2 linked regions of the Tolumonas auensis DSM 9187 genome follow. The protein of the gene in region 2 interacts with the protein of the main gene of each other region in a pairwise test. Links are inferred from orthologs where the notes say so. Each region holds a gene or a part of one and is shown on either strand. Other genes may lie near its edges.

The links.
Region 1: the proteins of leuS (region 2) and ligA interact in binary tests that used the Escherichia coli proteins (3 or more experiments, as listed by UniProt). The link is inferred for Tolumonas auensis DSM 9187 from one-to-one orthologs.

What each region holds. Positions count from the first base shown.
Region 1 is NC_012691.1:708,259-717,103, reverse strand. What follows is about bases 1,839-4,803. They hold ligA (NAD-dependent DNA ligase LigA), read right to left. Parts: upstream 4,369-4,803; coding sequence 2,308-4,368; downstream 1,839-2,307. Other genes in these bases: zipA (cell division protein ZipA), read right to left, coding at 4,458-4,803; purL (phosphoribosylformylglycinamidine synthase), read right to left, coding at 1,839-1,877. Outside these bases: more of purL, read right to left, coding at 1-1,838; more of zipA, read right to left, coding at 4,804-5,369; sulfate transporter CysZ, read left to right, coding at 5,613-6,347; TOLA_RS03245 (L,D-transpeptidase family protein), read right to left, coding at 6,412-7,956; cysK (cysteine synthase A), read left to right, coding at 8,210-8,845. UniProt on the Escherichia coli protein: DNA ligase that catalyzes the formation of phosphodiester linkages between 5'-phosphoryl and 3'-hydroxyl groups in double-stranded DNA using NAD as a coenzyme and as the energy source for the reaction.
Region 2 is NC_012691.1:3,098,616-3,107,589, reverse strand. Bases 2,898-5,991 are described here. They hold leuS (leucine--tRNA ligase), read right to left. Parts: upstream 5,686-5,991; coding sequence 3,109-5,685; downstream 2,898-3,108. Other genes in these bases: TOLA_RS14465 (zinc ribbon-containing protein), read left to right, coding at 5,851-5,991; TOLA_RS14475 (LPS-assembly lipoprotein LptE), read right to left, coding at 2,898-3,105. Also shown: mrdA (penicillin-binding protein 2), read right to left, coding at 1-694; 23S rRNA (pseudouridine(1915)-N(3))-methyltransferase RlmH, read right to left, coding at 698-1,168; rsfS (ribosome silencing factor), read right to left, coding at 1,172-1,507; holA (DNA polymerase III subunit delta), read right to left, coding at 1,577-2,614; more of TOLA_RS14475, read right to left, coding at 2,614-2,897; more of TOLA_RS14465, read left to right, coding at 5,992-6,351; TOLA_RS16920 (serine hydrolase), read right to left, coding at 6,414-7,655; TOLA_RS14455 (hypothetical protein), read right to left, coding at 7,770-8,153; TOLA_RS14450 (sodium-dependent transporter), read right to left, coding at 8,320-8,974.

The sequences.
Region 1 (8,845 bases), 2.4 Mb from region 2 along the record:
TCCAGCGCTTTACCCTGTGCCTGCTGAGTCGTCACATCACGATGCATTTTAGGTGCTTTACCCAGCAATACATCCAGTGGCATATCAATCGGATTGTTGTCGAAATGGCTGTCATGCAACGTCAGATGCGGTGCTTCGGTTGCTTCACCAATCACGGCATACTGAGCACGTTCACGACGGCACAACTCTTCAAACAGCGGCAGCTGATCAGCAGCCACAGCCAGAACATAACGTTCCTGCGATTCGTTACACCAGATCTCCAGTGGCGTCATGCCCGGTTCATCATTCGGGATCGCGCGCAGCGAGAAGTTACCGCCACGGCCACCGTCATTCACCAGTTCAGGCATCGCATTCGACAGACCACCTGCACCCACGTCGTGGATAAACAGGATTGGGTTGTGTTCACCCATCTGCCAGCAACGATCGATCACTTCCTGACAACGGCGTTCCATTTCAGGGTTTTCACGTTGTACAGAAGCAAAATCCAGATCTTCAGCAGATTGACCGGAAGTCATCGAGGACGCAGCACCGCCACCCAGACCGATGTTCATCGCCGGGCCGCCCAGTACTACCAGTTTCGCACCAACAGAAATTTCGCCTTTCTGCACGTGCTCGCCACGAATGTTGCCTAAACCACCCGCCAGCATGATTGGCTTGTGATAGCCACGGATCTCTTCTCCGTTATGGCTTGGCACTTTTTCTTCATAGGTACGGAAGTAACCCAGAATATTCGGACGACCGAATTCGTTATTGAAAGCGGCACTGCCCAGTGGACCATCAAGCATGATGTCCAGTGCGCTGACGATACGGCTTGGCTTGCCGAAATCCGTTTCCCACGGCTGATGATGACCCGGGATCTGCAGGTTAGAAACAGTGAAACCACTCAGACCTGCTTTTGGCTTGGAACCACGACCGGTTGCGCCTTCATCACGGATTTCACCACCGGAACCGGTAGCAGCACCCGGGAACGGAGAAATCGCGGTTGGATGGTTATGCGTTTCCACTTTCATCAGGATGTGGATCGGTTCCTGATGATATTGATATTCGCCGGTTTCCGGGCTCGGGAAGAAACGACCCGCTTCGCTACCTTCCATCACAGCCGCGTTGTCTTTATAAGCAGACAGCACGTAATCGCCATGTTGTTCGAAGGTATTTTTGATCATCTTGAACAGTGATTTATTTTGCTTCTCACCGTCGATGGTCCAGTCGGCATTAAAAATCTTATGACGGCAGTGCTCAGAGTTAGCCTGCGCGAACATATACAACTCGATATCGTTCGGGTTACGACCAAGTTTTTTGAAGCTTTCCAGCAGATAGTCAATTTCATCTTCTGCCAGTGCCAGACCCAGCTCAATGTTGGCTTTCACCAACGCATCACGGCCACCAGTCAGTACATCAACCGTAGTCAGCTGACGAGGTTCATGATGTGCAAACAGTGCAGTTGCCGCATCCAGCTCGGCAAACACAGTTTCCATCATCCGGTCATGCAACAGCGCAGCGATAGTTTTTTGCTGTTCTGCAGTCAATGCATCCGCAGTAACATAGTAGGCGATACCACGTTCCAGACGGTTGATTTGCTTCAGACCGCAGTTATGCGCAATGTTTGTTGCTTTGGATGACCAGGGGGAGATGGTGCCAGGGCGGGGAGTAACCAGAACTAACAAACCTGTTGGTGTGTGTTCCGCGATGGTCGGACCATACGTTAACAATTTTTCCAGTATTACCCGTTCCGCCTCCGCAAGGGGGGCCGAGACATCGGCAAAGTGCATATATTCAGCATAAACATCATGCACAGGTAAGGATTTTTCAGCAAATGCATCCTTCAATTTGCTGATACGAAACTCGGATAGCGCAGGCGCACCTCGTAAGATTTCCATGTTGCCAGTTCTCTCACTAAGTAATAGAGGGGGGAAATTGCAGTTGGCGTATTATAGGAAGGCGGGTGGGTTTCTGTCGACCGAAAAGCAGCGTTCTGTCACGGAACAACACGATTAAATGTCAGATCGCCACTTAAACGATGTAACAAGCTGCGCTTTTCTCTTTTCATTCACATATTGGATGTGTTATCACTAATCAAATAACAACAAGACAACAATGAAAGAGGGGGAAGCCCTATGTTAACCAGACGAAGAATTCGTTTACGTAAAACTCCAAGACTGCACAGCGGCGTTAGACGTCTCGTAGCCCGTATTGCCCGGCACCGGAAGACATTACACCGCCACCGTTCGTTCTTTCTGATCTGCGAACAAGTTTGAATTCAGCAAACGCCGTTTGTCGTTAGAACAAACGGCATATCCGCTCTCTCAATCAAGGTTTAACTGGCAATACAATCCCCGTCGGATCCTGCAATAAAGCAACCAGTTCATCTTCGCCCCAGACTGGTACACCCAGTTGCTGTGCTTTTTCCAGTTTGGAACCCGCAGCTTCGCCGGCGATGACCAAATCGGTTTTTGCCGATACAGAACCCGCTACTTTAGCTCCCAGCGCCTGCAAGGCCTGTTTAGCTGCATCACGGTTTAATTGTGACAACGTACCGGTTAATACCAGCGTTTTACCATTAAGCGGTAATGCATCCACAGCCACTCTGGCTACAGGCTGCCAGCTGATCCCTGCCCCACCTTCACTGATCGGCGCCAGTAATCGCTGGATCACTTCCAGATTATGTTCCTGCCGGAAGAAGTAATAGATGTGTTTTGCCATGACTTCACCGACATCCGAGACCTTCAGCAAAGTTTCAACAGATGCATCCTGCAGCGCAGGAAGATCAGAAAAATGCTGCGCCAAAGTCTGAGCGGTGGTTTCACCGATTTCACGGATCCCCAGAGCAAACAGAAAACGGGCAAATGTGGTTTCACGTGCACTCTGTAATGCGTTCAGCAACTTATCAGCCGACTTCTCCCCCATCCGCTCCAGACCCAGTAACTGAGCCTTAGTCAGAGCAAACAGATCTGCAGGCGTGTGCACCAGTTCATGATCGACCAATTGTTCAATCAGCTTATCGCCAATGCCGTCAATATCCATTGCCCGGCGGGAAACGAAATGCTTCAGCGCTTCTTTACGTTGCGCCGCACAATATAAGCCGCCGGAACAACGGGCTACCGCTTCCCCGGGCAGACGCTCTACCTGCGAATCACATACCGGACAGCGCTCAGGAAAATCAATATCCCGGCAGGATGCATCACGTCGATCCAGCACCACATTAACGATTTGCGGAATAACATCCCCGGCACGACGCACGACAACCCAGTCACCAATTTTCACGCCCAGCCGCGTAATTTCATCCGCGTTATGCAAAGTTGCGTTGGATACTGTCACACCACCGACCTGCACCGGTTCTAACCGCGCCACAGGAGTGATCGCGCCGGTACGGCCAACCTGAAACTCAACATCATTCAGGCGGGTCAGCTCTTCCTGAGCCGGGAATTTATGTGCGACCGCCCACCGGGGCGCGCGGGAAACAAAACCCAGCATCTGTTGTTGTGCAATGGTATCAACCTTGAATACCACACCATCAATTTCAAATGGCAAAGCATCCCGTTTAGCCAATATGTCATCGTGATAAATCTGGCAACCTTCCACACCCACTACCTGACGAATTTCATCACACACCGGCAGACCGAATTGTTTCAGATATTGCATACGGGCATAGTGCGAATCAGGAAGTTCCGTCGCCTCATCTACCACACCAATAGCATAGGCATAAAAAGCCAACGGACGCTGCGCGGTGATCGCAGGATCCAGCTGACGCAGGCTACCTGCCGCGGCGTTACGCGGATTAGCAAACACTTTATCACCCCGTACCAGTGCCTGCTCATTCCAGCGTTCAAAACCCGCCTTCGGCATAAATACCTCGCCACGGACTTCAATCCGTGCCGGAATATTATCCCCGCTCAGTCGCAATGGAATAACCCGGATAGTACGGACATTCCGGGTAATATCTTCGCCGGTGACCCCATCACCCCGCGTTGCAGCGCGTACCAGTTCACCCTGTTCATACAGAATACTGACCGCTAAACCGTCCAGTTTCGGTTCACAACAGAATGTAATCGCGTCATTGCTTAATAACCGCTCCTGCACCCGCCGGCCAAAAGCGGCCAGGTCTTCCGCATTGAATACGTTATCCAGTGATAGCATCGGTTGCTCATGCTGAACTGATCCGAATGAAGTCAGAGCAACACCACCCACTCTCTGCGTGGGTGAATTTACATCCAGCCACTGCGGATTAGCTGCTTCGAGCTCCCGCAGCTCATTCATCAGCCGATCATATTCCGCATCCGGTACAGAAGGCTCATCATGCAGGTAATACTCGGTGTTATAGCGCTCAAGTAACTGTTGCAGCGCATGCATACGTGACTGGATTTCATTCATACTGGTTCGTCTCAAATTTGCAGACAACTTAAATTCACAGAAAAAAAATGCGGCCAAAGCCGCACTCAGATATAAATCAGGTAGTTATCTTATTGATGATCGTAAGCTTTCAGCTCATCACGGCACTGTGTCAGATAATATTCGCTCAGTGGCTGATGAGAAGTATCCAGCAGAATGCCGTCAACTTCACTGGCTAGCTTATCAGCCGCTTTCAGCATCAGATCAAAATGCGCCAGACCACGGCCGATGCCAGGTAATTGCATAAACAGAGAAACACCCGGCGTCATCATCCGATCCATTTGGCTTGGCTCAAACGTGCCGGGTTTAACCATATTGATCAGACTGAACAACACTTCGCCCTGCCCATCCATTTCCAGATGACGGTGATAAATATCCATCTCACCAAAACGGAAACCCAGAATACGCAACGCGTGTTTTAAATCACGGCCATAAATATAGGAACCTTCACGGGCAGAGATATTGATGACATACACATCTTTCCAATCCCCTCTGAATGATTCCTGCTGTGCTTCTTCAAATGGTTCCTGCTGTGATTCGGCTGATATCGCATCTTGTCCCGGCAATACGTCATCTTCATCACCGGCAGAGAATTGCGGTACAGAAGATATAACGGGATCATTATCCCGCACCGGAGAACCATTACGGGGTACAACCCGGACCTTGCCGATGCCATCAGCATCAAATCCATCGACATCCCGGGATTCAGAGCTCCGTTTTGCTGCTACTGCTTTCGGGGCTGTATTTTTTTGTTGCGCCCGTTTGTTACGTTGATTTGTCCACAAGCCATGAAGCACCAGTGCCGCAATTGCCAGTGCACCCACAATAACCAGTACTATTCGCAAATCCTGCATTTGTCGTTGCTCTATTATGTAATTGGTTGTCGAACTTCCCTTTATCAGTGCCGGTGCCCGCAACTGCAATGTCCCGCAGCCCGGTAAACGCACCATGGTGTCAAACACACTGATAAGAAACCATGTCAATCAATCCTGAAAAATCGATCTAAGACAGATTGAGCTGCTTTCTCCGACCTGTTCAATTATAACCCAGTTGTCATAAACGATAAGTACTTGTTCCTGATTCACATTATCCGTTTTGCGATGCTGGCTGACAACGCTTATTCACAGATAATCGCGTATTTCAATAAAATCTGTTATCTCTGACTCTACCAAAGTAACAGGCTATCTGTAATAGTCGCAATCAGTATCACCGCAGGGAAAATAATAATGGTAAATATTCAACCTCTTAGTGCTTTCGGGTATCTGCTTCGGGGATTGCACCTGATGACCCAGCCCGGAATACGACGTTATGTATGGTTTCCTTTATTAATCAATATATTACTTTTTTCTATCGGCTTTTATCTGTTATTTCAGCGTTTTGATATCGCAATGAATGCCTTAACCGCCTGGCTGCCTGACTGGCTAGACTGGCTTACATTTCTGCTCTGGCCACTTGCAGTATTAATTATTTTATTCACGTTCAGCTTTATATTCGGCATGGTGACTAACTGGCTAGCGGCCCCTTTTAACGGCATGCTGGCCTCCCGCGTAGAACAGTATCTGGTCTCTGATCTCCACCGGGTTGATGAACGCCCCTTGTGGCAAGAGATTCATCATGCATTTCGCCGGGAATGGCAGAAACTCAAATACTGGCTTCCCCGCATGCTGCTTTGTGCCATTCTGTTTTTTATTCCGGTTGCCGGTCAGTTTTTGGCGCCGTGGATATGGCTGCTGTTTTCAGCCTGGATGATGGCCATTCAGTACTGCGACTACCCATACGATAACCATCAGGTTGCCTTTCCTGATATGCGCCGGCAACTCACCCGGCACCGCTGGCGGCATCTCTCGTTCGGAGGACTGGTCATGTTGCTGGGTTCTATTCCGCTGCTGAATTTATTCCTGATGCCAATGGCTATTTGTGCCAGTACCGCCATGTGGGTTGACGATCAAAAAGCACAATAAATACGGAAGACACAATAAAAACGGGGGACATCTGGTCCCCCGTTTTTATTGTATCGGACAATCTTTAACTGTGACCAACCAGACTGTTTATCACAGCCGTGTTTGCCATTCTGGCATCATCCTCAAACTGATAGATGTCATCACGGAACTGTAGCTGGCCCTGTTTATCCACCCAACTGCGCCAATAGACGGTATATACCGGTACAGGATCCGTCATTGACAGCCATTTGGTTGTATCCTCTTTAAGCATCTGATCCAGCTTATTAATGTTCCATTTTGAATCTTTTAACAGCAGACGGGCAAAATCATCCGCCTCCTCGACCCGTACGCAGCCTGAACTCAGCGCTCTTAAATCACGTTTAAAATAGCCTGGCGATGAGGTTGAGTGTAAATAAATGGCATCGTTATTCGGCAAATAAAACTTATACCGGCCCAGAGCATTGTGATCACCCGGTTTCTGACGCAGCTGATAAGGAAAATTCTCTTCCGTTCCGTCCCACACCATGGCAGCCGGATCAACAGTTATGCCTTGTGAATCCACCAGTTCAAACTGTCCTTTATCCAGAAAGTGTTTGTCTTTCGCCAGTTTAGGCACCAAATCCTTCTGCAGGATACTGGCTGGTACATGCCAGGCAGGATTAACAACGATGCTCGATATTTCACTGGATAAAATGGGTGTCTGACGTTTTATCTGCCCGACTATGACCCGGCTGGAGAAAATCTCCTGCTTTTTATCCAGCACCCGCAGACGAAACTCAGGAATATTGACCAGTACGTAACGTCGGGAAGACATATTCTGTGGCAGATCACTGCGCAAAATACTACGAGCGAGAATCACAGCCCGCACCTGAGGCGGCAGACGCAGCCAGTTCAAGGTCCGGCGCCCAATAACACCGTCTGCATCAAGTCCGTGCCGCTGCTGAAAATGTTCAACAGCCTGAACTGTTTGCACATCATACGTTGTCAACTGCATCTGCTGCGGAGTCAGTGTATTCGCTTGTAAATCGCCGCTACGCAATAAAATATTACGGATGACCGGCAACGCGTCATGACTATCCCCAGGCCTGACTTTTAATGCCGGTAATGCAGGCCATGGTGCCTTTCTGGACTCGCTGAGCAGAGAAAGCAACACGCGGCGATTCGTCAGATAGTTTTCTGTCTGCGGACGTAATTTATTGATCGCGCTATCAGGATCAGTGCGCTGTAACAGTTCATCATAAGCATGACGGCCTGTTGCAGACGTGGAAGGGTTGAAACTTTTCAGATGAAAACGCTCACGCGAGTCCCAGTCCAGAGCATGCCATTCACGGCGGAACTGCTGTAATAAGCTATAAATCCGGTAGTAAGTTTCCGGATCCTGAGCCAGCTCCGGTTCGTTACTCAGTTGCAGCCAGGTATCAGCAAAAACCGGATGGATACCTGTCATTGCGATTTCCATCAGTTGCTGGGTCAATTCCGACCGTACGGTGACAGATGGTAACGGCAATACAGTTTTCACGTCATAACCCGATGCTGATGATATAGCGCTGTGCCCGGTATTGACGGCGAAACAATTACTGTTCCATGCCAGCAGAAGCATTACAGCTGTCGGCATAAATTTGCCACGCATCTACTTCCTCCCCATCCCTGCATTCACATCTGCAAAATTACAAGGGTAAGTAATAATCTTATTGTTCTGATTACGTTAATTATGCCTAAAACCATTCGGCATGTTCGGATTATTTTTAACAGTAGATAAATCTCATTTATCACTAAATGGGCTATATCTTGTTATTACATATGGTTATAACAAAACGGCATTTCCTATCCTGACATTTAAGATTAACCTACATCCAACAAAGACCTACCCCGCAGGAGCGAACATGAGCAAAATCTATGCAGATAACTCACTGACCATTGGTAACACCCCTCTGGTTCGCCTGAACCGCGTAAGTAAAGGCAACGTATTAGCTAAAGTTGAAAGCCGTAATCCCAGCTTCAGCGTAAAATGCCGTATCGGCGCAAATTTGATTTGGGATGCCGAGAAAAAAGGCATTCTGAAACCAGGTAAAGAAATTATCGAACCAACCAGCGGTAACACCGGTATTGCGCTGGCATTTGTAGCTGCTTCCCGCGGTTATGGCATTACTTTGACTATGCCTGCAACCATGAGTATTGAGCGTCGCAAACTGCTGAAAGCGCTGGGTGCAAATCTGGTGCTGACTGAAGGCCCGCTGGGCATGAAGGGCGCAATTGCCAAAGCAGAAGAACTGGTTAATTCCGATCCGGAAAAATACGTTCTGCTGCAACAGTTTGAAAACCCGGCCAACCCGGAAATTCACGAAAAAACGACAGGCCCTGAAATCTGGAATGACACTGACGGTCAGGTTGATGTGGTTGTGGCCGGTGTGGGTACTGGCGGTACGATTACTGGTATCTCCCGGTATATCAAGAAAACACAGGGTAAACAGATCACCAGCGTGGCTGTAGAACCTGCTGAATCACCGGTAATCAGCCAG
Region 2 (8,974 bases):
CTTTATTATTGACCTCGACTTCCTGATAACCTGCCTGACCATGTAATTGATCTTCATAGTATTTTTCGACACCTTGCTTACCGATATCGTGGGTCGCGGCATAGTTGGGCAATTTGCCGTCTTTATCCAGCCGTTGCAGATCTTTGGTATTGATCCGGGCAACATAACCCAGGGCATGTGTCAGTACATCGGCATACGGATAGTGCCGTTTCAGGTAGGCTTCAATGCTGCTGCCGGGAAAACGGTACTGATTGACAGAGAAGATCGCGACCTGCTCTTCGTTAAGCTGTTCTGCCACGGTGACCGGATTAAATTTCCGGTTATGCCGCGCTTCAGCCAGGATCCGCGGGATATTCTCAGGATCCAGTCCCAGCAGATCGGTCAGTTCCTGCACGGTCTGTTTCAGATTGGTCGTTTGTTCCGGGATCAGTTCCAGACTGAACTCCGGCTGGTTCTCCGCCAGTAATACGCCGTTGCGATCGAAGATCAAACCGCGCGGCGGAGCACTGGGGATCACTTTGATCCGGTTGCTGTTGGAACGGGTCTGATAATTCTGATACTGCTCTACCTGTAAATAATAGAGGTTGCCAAGCAGCATCGAGATCATCAGCGCAATGACGAATACAGAAAACCATACCCGTCGTGCAAACAGTGCACTTTCCTGCGCTTTGTTCTTAAAGGCAATCCGGGTCATGAGTTATTCGCGATGATAAGGATGGTTGGTGGTCAGACTCCATGCACGATAGAGGCTTTCTGCGACCACAATACGAACCAGCGGATGCGGCATGGTGAGCGCGGATAAACACCAGCTCTGTTCCGCTGCGGCTTTACAGGCCGGCGACAGACCTTCCGGGCCACCGATTAACAAAGCGACATCACGGCCATCCTGTTTCCAGCTTTCCAGTTGCTGTGCCAGCTGTGGCGTGGTCCAGTTTTTTCCGGGCAGATCGAGTGTCACAATGCGGCTTGATTTACCTACTGCGGCCAGTGCCTGTTCACCCTCTTTTTCCAGTATCCGGGCAATATCCGCGTTCTTCCCGCGTTTACCGGCAGGAATTTCGAGCAGCTCCAGCGGCATATCCTTCGGGAAACGTCGCTGGTATTCATTAAAGCCGGTGGTTACCCAGTCAGGCATTTTGGTGCCAACGGCAATAAGCTGGATCTTCATCGATCAGGCAGCCTTGCTATTACGGTTCCACAGTTTTTCCAGCTGATAGAGATGGCGTGCATCGTTTTGCATGACATGCACCATCACTTCACCCAAATCGACCATTACCCATTCGCCGTCACTGTTGTTATCCACACCAAACGGCATCATGCCGGCATGACGAATTTCTTCGGCAAGGTTTTCAGCGATTGAGCGTACATGGCGGTTAGAGTTACCGGTACAGATGATCATGCAGTCGGTAATGTCCGAAATGCCGTGTACGTCCAGCACCATAATATCGCTGGCTTTCATGTCGTCGAGCTTGTCTACGACGAAGTCTTGTAGTTGTTTACCTTGCAAGAAGATGTTCCTCCGGTTAATGAGCGCGCGATTATAGCATGCAGCTGTGCGGGATCAGCATTCGCTTTTTCAGAGTTGTACCGGTAAGGTAAAACGTAATGAAGTGCTGCCGCGAAATGCCAGTGAAAGGGTCTGCAGCCATTGCCAGGCTGTGGCACTGTCGAAGGTGCGGTTACTGCGATCCAGTTCGCTCATCATCCGTAACATGTCGCGTAACTGGTCCGCCGGCAGGCGTTGCATGGCCTGCTGTACCAGCGTTTGCCGGCTTGGCCATATTTTGGCCGCCTGCAGTAACGAGGTGAGTGGTTGGCGGGCATCCTGTGCCAGGCGTAATGACCAGAGCAGCTCCAGATCTTTGGCCAGCGCCCAGGTCAGCATACCGGGTTCAACCCCTTCATCCCGCAGCTGTGCCAGCATGCGCAGGGCGCGCTGACTCTTACCTTCCAGCAAGGTATCCAGCCATTTGAAGGGGTCAAAGACATTGTGCCGGGTGATGTTGTGCTGCAATACCGCCACGGTCAGTGGCTGGGGGAGTGCCAGCAGCGCGAGTTTTTCCAGCTCTTGGGCGGCTGCCAGCAAGTTACCTTCGAAGGCATGACACAGAAAGGTAATGCCATCATTGTCGATACGTAAGCCATTCTGCTGGCTGCGCAGTTTCATCCAGCGCGGGAAATAGCGGGCATCCGGCAAGGCGACCGGGATATAAATCCCTTGTTTATCCAGTGTCGTGAACCAGCCGCTTTTGCTCTGACTGCTGTTCAGTCGCGGGCCAAGAATAATCAGCAGCAGATCCGGGTGCAGTTGCTGCTGTAATTCGCTGATCCGTTCTGCCCACTCTTTTGGCAGTTTGTCACCCAGCTCGATCTCAATAATTTGCCGGCTGGAAAACAGACTCAGACTTTGACTGCAGGCATGAATATGATCCCATGGCAGCGGTTCTTCGCTGGCGCTGAAGCGGTAAACATCGGTAAAACCCTGTTCCCGGGCGACATGACGGATTTGCTGCAACGCTTCCATTTTCTGTAATGGTTCGTCGCCAAAAATAAGATAGCAGGCACGAAGGCCTGCTTGTAACTGTTCAGCTAATTGTTCGCTGAAGACCCGCATCAGAAGACGACACGGCTGAGCTGGATCAGGATCAGATCTGCGGTCTGAACTTCCATCTCATTGCGCAGTTGTGCCTGTTCGCGGGAAGAGGCCAGCGCCTGTGAGGATTTGTTCAGGAACACCCGGCTGAAGCGGGCACTGAATTTCTGCAGTGGTTTATGCGGCAGGGTGATGCTGTAATCGGTATTAAACAGCATCACATATTCCACGACCTGGCTGCGGTTATCCAGCGAGGCAGCACTGTTACTGACACTGATATTACCCAGATTCAGCACCGGAACCTCGTCGCTGCTGTCAACCAGCTTTACACCGGAATGACGCAGACGTGTGGTGACCAGGCGATAGATATCGCTGCGGTCATCACCTTCCACATGGATCGCTTTCAGCTGCGATGGCAGTAATTTTTCATCCATACTGCCCCGCATATGAAAACCACAACCGGTGAGCACGAGGCTCACCAGTATCATCACACCACAAACCAGTCGTTTCATAGATTAGCCAACCACGATATTGAGCAGTTTGCCCGGGACATAGATCACTTTACGCACGGTCAGATCAGCAGTGAACTTCGCCACAGTGTGATCCTGCATCGCCAGTGCCTGTACCTGTTCCTGGGTGGCATCGGCAGCCACGGTCAGCTTACCGCGCACTTTACCATTGACCTGTACCACCACCAGTTTTTCGTCTTCCACCATCGCGGCGGCATCGGCTACCGGCCAGGCGGCCTGATCGATATCCGCATTACCCAGCGCCTGCCACAGATGGAAGCAGACATGCGGGGTGATTGGATAGAGCATCAGTACGACGTTGGTCAGCACTTCCTGTACCAGTGCGCGATCCTGGTCTGACTCTTGTGGTGCTTTCGCGACACGGTTCATCAGCTCCATTACAGCAGCAATGGCGGTGTTGAAGGTCTGACGACGACCAATGTCATCGCTGAACTTGGCAATGGTCTTATGCAGTTCACGGCGCAGTGTTTTCTGCTCATTGCTCAGGCTCGCCACGTCCAGTTCTGGTGCGGCACCTTTCGCAGTATGTTCGGCCACCGCTTTCCACAGACGTTTCAGGAAACGTTGTGCACCATCGACACCTGATTCCTGCCATTCCAGCGTCATATCGGCTGGTGAGGCAAACATCATGAACAGACGTACGGTGTCGGCACCGTAACGTTCCACCATCAGTTGCGGGTCGATACCGTTGTTCTTCGATTTCGACATCTTGGTCATGCCGGCGTGGATCACTTCACGGCCTTCATTATCCACTGCTTTGATGATACGGCCTTTTTCGTCACGCTCTACTTTGACATCGGTCGGGCTGACCCAGACGCGGGCACCGTGTTCGGTGTAGTAGAAGGCATCAGCCAGCACCATGCCCTGACACAGCAGGCGAGTGAACGGTTCATCGCTCTTCACCATGCCGGAGTCACGCAGCAGTTTGTGGAAGAAACGCGCATACAGCAGGTGCATACAGGCGTGTTCGATACCACCGATATATTGATCTACCGGCAACCAGTGGTTAGCACGATCGGTATCCAGCATGCCTTGTTCGTAATCCGGGCAGCAGTAACGGGCGAAATACCAGGACGATTCCATGAAGGTATCGAAGGTATCGGTTTCGCGCAGCGCAGGCTGACCGTTGTAGGTCGTTTTTGCCCACTCCGGATCGGCCTTGATCGGGCTCTGCACGCCGTCCATCACTACGTCTTCCGGCAGAATCACCGGCAGCTGGTCAGCTGGTGCTGGTACCACGGTGCCGTCTTCCAGCGTCAGCATCGGGATTGGTGCACCCCAGTAACGCTGACGGGAGACACCCCAGTCACGCAGACGGAAGTTAACGGTGCGTTTACCTAAACCCTGCGATTCCAGTTTGGTACAGATGGCATCAAAGGCTTGTTTGAAGTCCAGACCATCAAATTCACCGGAATTAAACAGCACACCTTTCTCGGTGTAAGCAGCGGCAGAGATATCCGGAGCAGAACCATCTTCAGCCGCGATCACGGCACGAATTTCCAGACCGTATTTATGGGCAAATTCAAAGTCACGCTGGTCGTGCGCAGGTACGGCCATGACTGCACCAGTACCGTAGTCCATCAGTACGAAGTTAGCGACCATGATTGGTACGCGACGGCCATCCAGCGGGTGCAGGGCATACAGGCCGGTGGCCATGCCTTTTTTCTCCATCGTCGCCAGTTCAGCTTCGGCAACTTTGGTGTTTTTGCACTCTTCAAGGAAGTCAGCCAGCGCGGCGTTGTTTTCTGCAGCCTGTTTTGCCAGCGGATGTGCCGCAGCCACGGCGACATACGTCACGCCCATCAGGGTGTCCGGACGGGTGGTGTAGATATCAAACGATTGTTCGCTGTTTTCTACATGGAAAGTCATGGTCAGACCTTCAGAGCGGCCAATCCAGTTGCGCTGCATGGTTTTCACCATTTCCGGCCAGCCATCCAGCTTGTCCAGATCGGTCAGCAGCTCTTCAGCGTACGCGGTGATTTTTACAAACCACTGCGGAATTTCTTTCTGTTCTACCGGCGTATCACAACGCCAGCAGCAACCATCCTGCACCTGTTCGTTGGCCAGTACGGTCTGGTCATTCGGACACCAGTTCACGGAAGAGGTCTTCTTATATACCAGACCTTTTTTATATAGTTCGGTGAAGAACCATTGTTCCCAGCGGTAATATTGCGGGGTACAGGTCGCCAGTTCACGATCCCAGTCGTAAGAAAGACCCAGCATCTTCAGCTGACCTTTCATGTACTCGATGTTCTCGTAGGTCCATTTGGCTGGTGCAGAGTTGTTTTTGATCGCCGCGTTTTCTGCCGGCAGACCGAACGCATCCCAACCGATCGGTTGCAGTACGTTTTTGCCATTCAGGCGCTGGTAACGGGAGATCACGTCACCGATGGTGTAGTTACGCACATGACCCATGTGCAGACGGCCTGAAGGATAAGGAAACATAGACAGGCAGTAGAATTTTTCTTTATCTACTTTCTCGAAGGCTTTGAATGTCTGCTGTTTATCCCAATGCCGTTGAACTTCCGGCTCCAGGGACTGGGGATTATATTGTTCTTGCATAACTGACATGGGTATATCCGACTCGACAGAGGTGGAGGGTGATCCGTTAGAAAATCACTATAGGATACTTGTATTGCCGGATCGCAACAATAGCTGCGCGGGCTCACAGGCTTTTTCCGTAACACCCGCTATGCTTAAAACAGGTAAGATCGGGAGGATTTCATCATGTCAGAACTCAACACCCCGGATAAAAAACCGAAAGGGTATGAACAGTTTATGAGCCATGTGCGTGCTTTATGGAGTGAAAAAGGCGCGCCAACCACAGAAAATCTGCAGCACTGGTTGCAGGAGGTCGAAGACTTCGTCAGTGCCGCCGAAGACATGACCAAAGATGAACTGGCATTGACCCGCGCTTACGTGAATGAAGAGTTAAGTGAGTTTCTGGATGCGCCGGGCGGCTATCAGGATTCTGCGTTTTACAATGCATTGCAGAATACCGCGTGGGAATGGTTACTGGCGGTCAGTGATCGTACGCAGATAGAGCAGGTAGCGGTAGAAAATGACCTGCATCATGCGAGTGGTTACAAGGTGGGTGAATGGATGGCGCCGGGGCAGAAAATTTGTAAACAGTGCGGTTATCAGGAAACGCTAACCCATGCCGTACCGCTGACACCATGTCCGCACTGCGGCGGTGAACATTTTCAGCGGCAGTCACTCTCGCCGTAATGTCTGATCAATGCAGAAAGCAAAACAGCGCCAATGGCGCTGTTTTTGTTTTAAGGCATGGACTAGCCTAACTGCTTCACCGGCTGACGTTCCAGCCAGCTTTTCAGATTCCGGGCATCATTGATACGGCCGGACGGAGCACCGGCATTCAGGAATACCATCACCATCGGTTTATTCTGCACATCAGCCACCATCACCAGACAACGCCCGGCTTCCTTGATATAGCCGGTTTTTGACAGTTCGATATCCCAGGCACCTTCGCGCACCAGCGCATTACTGTTCTGATAGTGCAGCTGACGACCGGAAGCACTGATAATGTCATGTTCCGTGGAAGTGCTTAACTGACGGATCTGCGGATAACGGTAAGCCGCCTGCACCATCAGAGCCAGATCAGCTGCGGTGGAGGTGTTGTTCTTGTTCAGTCCGGTTGAATCATAAAATACGGTATTACGCATGCCGAGCGCGCGTGCTTTACGGTTCATCGCGGCAATGAATGCGCCTTTACCACCCGGATAGGTACGGGCCAGCGAATGTGCGGCACGGTTTTCCGATGACATCAGTGCCAGCCACATCGTGTCATAACGGGATAAGGTGGTGCCAATCTCCAGACGGGAGCTGGATCTCTTCACCCGGTCAACATCGGCATTGGTGATGGTGATCGGTTGATCCATGGATAATTTGGCATCCAGCACGACCATCGCGGTCATCAGTTTGGTAATCGATGCGATAGGCGTACGACGCGCCGCATTTTTGCCATACACCATGCGGCCGGTATTGGCATTCATGATCAGTGCGGCATTGGAGTCCAGAAACGGACTGCCGCTGGTCATCGGAATAGTATTCACCCGGGCTGGCGGCGTATTCGCAGCCAGACTGGATTTGACCGGCGCATGTGCACGGGAAGAGATACTCGCTGACTTATGGCCGGCATTTTTGGCTAACTGACGCGATTTGACCTTTTTCTGCGTCCGGCTGTATTTATTCAGTCGCTGTGTGGAGTTCAGCGCAAGTTTGGTGGCTGGTTTGGTCGTTTTTGTTGCGGACAGCGGTTTAACCTTACCGGCTTTGGCGACTGAAACTGGTTTTTTGGTCGTCTTTTTAACCGTTTTCTTCACGGTCTTTTTAACCGCGGCCACTTTTTTAACCACCGGCTTAGCCACAGGCTTCACCGCCGGTTTGACTACCGGTTTACTTTTTACTACCACGACCGGTTCGTCCGGGACATACGGCTTGGGTACTGTCGCGGCGAAACTTTGCGAAGAAAAACAGACTAATCCAAATAAGAAAGCTACTACCTTGTTCATCGCTATGTCCTGAAACAGTCAAACTATGTCAGCCGGAAATGTCAGCCAGAAATCGGGAGCGGGATTATAGCGCTAAACCTGCTGATTCCGGCCACCTGAAATAAAAGAAAATTGTTACCGATTCTCGTCATCTTTCACCACGCGGGAAAGCTGCAGTGTTTTATTTAATACGCCATCTGTGACATCCAGTTGAAAGTCACCCGATAGCTGGAAAATCTGCCATTTCCCCGGTTCGTAACCTTTCAGGCCCATAAAATCTTTTGCCTGAGTAGCACTCTGAAACGCGATCGCTCCCGGATAGAGACCAAACAGACATGGCCCGAGTTTTACTACTGTTTTGCCCCGTGTCAGTGCGACAGCATCATCCGGCGAACTGATGGTATAAACCGGATGCATGGGGGATTGCCGTATCATGGGTACACTATTTCGCTGAATATCTACCCAGGCTGCGACGACGGCAAAAATGATCAATGACAGCGGGAGCAGAAAACGTTTCATTGAGCGGATCCATCCTGGCGATTAACAGAGCGGATGATCATACGCTCTTCCTGAAGGTTAGATTAGGTGAAAAAAAATGGAGGAGCCAGTACAGCCCCTCCATATTCATCATTCTCTTGCGCAAAGTGTGCAAAACACAGCACTTTACGCGGAAAAACCGCGCCGGTTAAAACACATTCAGCGCATGCAGCATGACCGTGAGGATCAGCAGCGGCGTAATAAAACGCAGCAGCACAAACAGGATCCGGCTCAGATGCTGATTCTGCAGTTGCTGATGATTGCTTAATGCCTGCTGTAAGGCCGGATAGCCCCAGACCCAACCGACAAACACGGCAATCGTGATCCCGCCAAGTGGCAGCAGAATATTGGAGCTCAGGTAATCGAACAGATCAAACATGTTCATACCAAACAGTTTGAATTCCGCCATCGTGCTGTTGGTCAGTGCACAGGTTGAACCGAGTAAGGCAACCAGCACCAAGGTGATCAGGGTGGCGGTTTTACGCCGCACACCAAAACGTTCATTGATCACCGCGACCGGCACTTCCAGCAAAGAGAGCATGGCGCCGATAGCGGCCACCGAGGTCAGCACAAAGAACAGCACCATCAGCAGGTGGCCGAACGGCATCTGCGCGAATACCGCCGGAATGGTGATAAACACCAGGGGCGGACCGGCTTCCGGCTGAAAGCCAAACGTGAATACGGCCGGGAAAATAGCAATACCGGCCAGCATGGACACAAACAGATCGGCGCACATGACGCGGAAGGCGGTCACCGGAACATTCTGATCGTCGCGGAAGTAACTGCCGTAGGTCATCATGGTG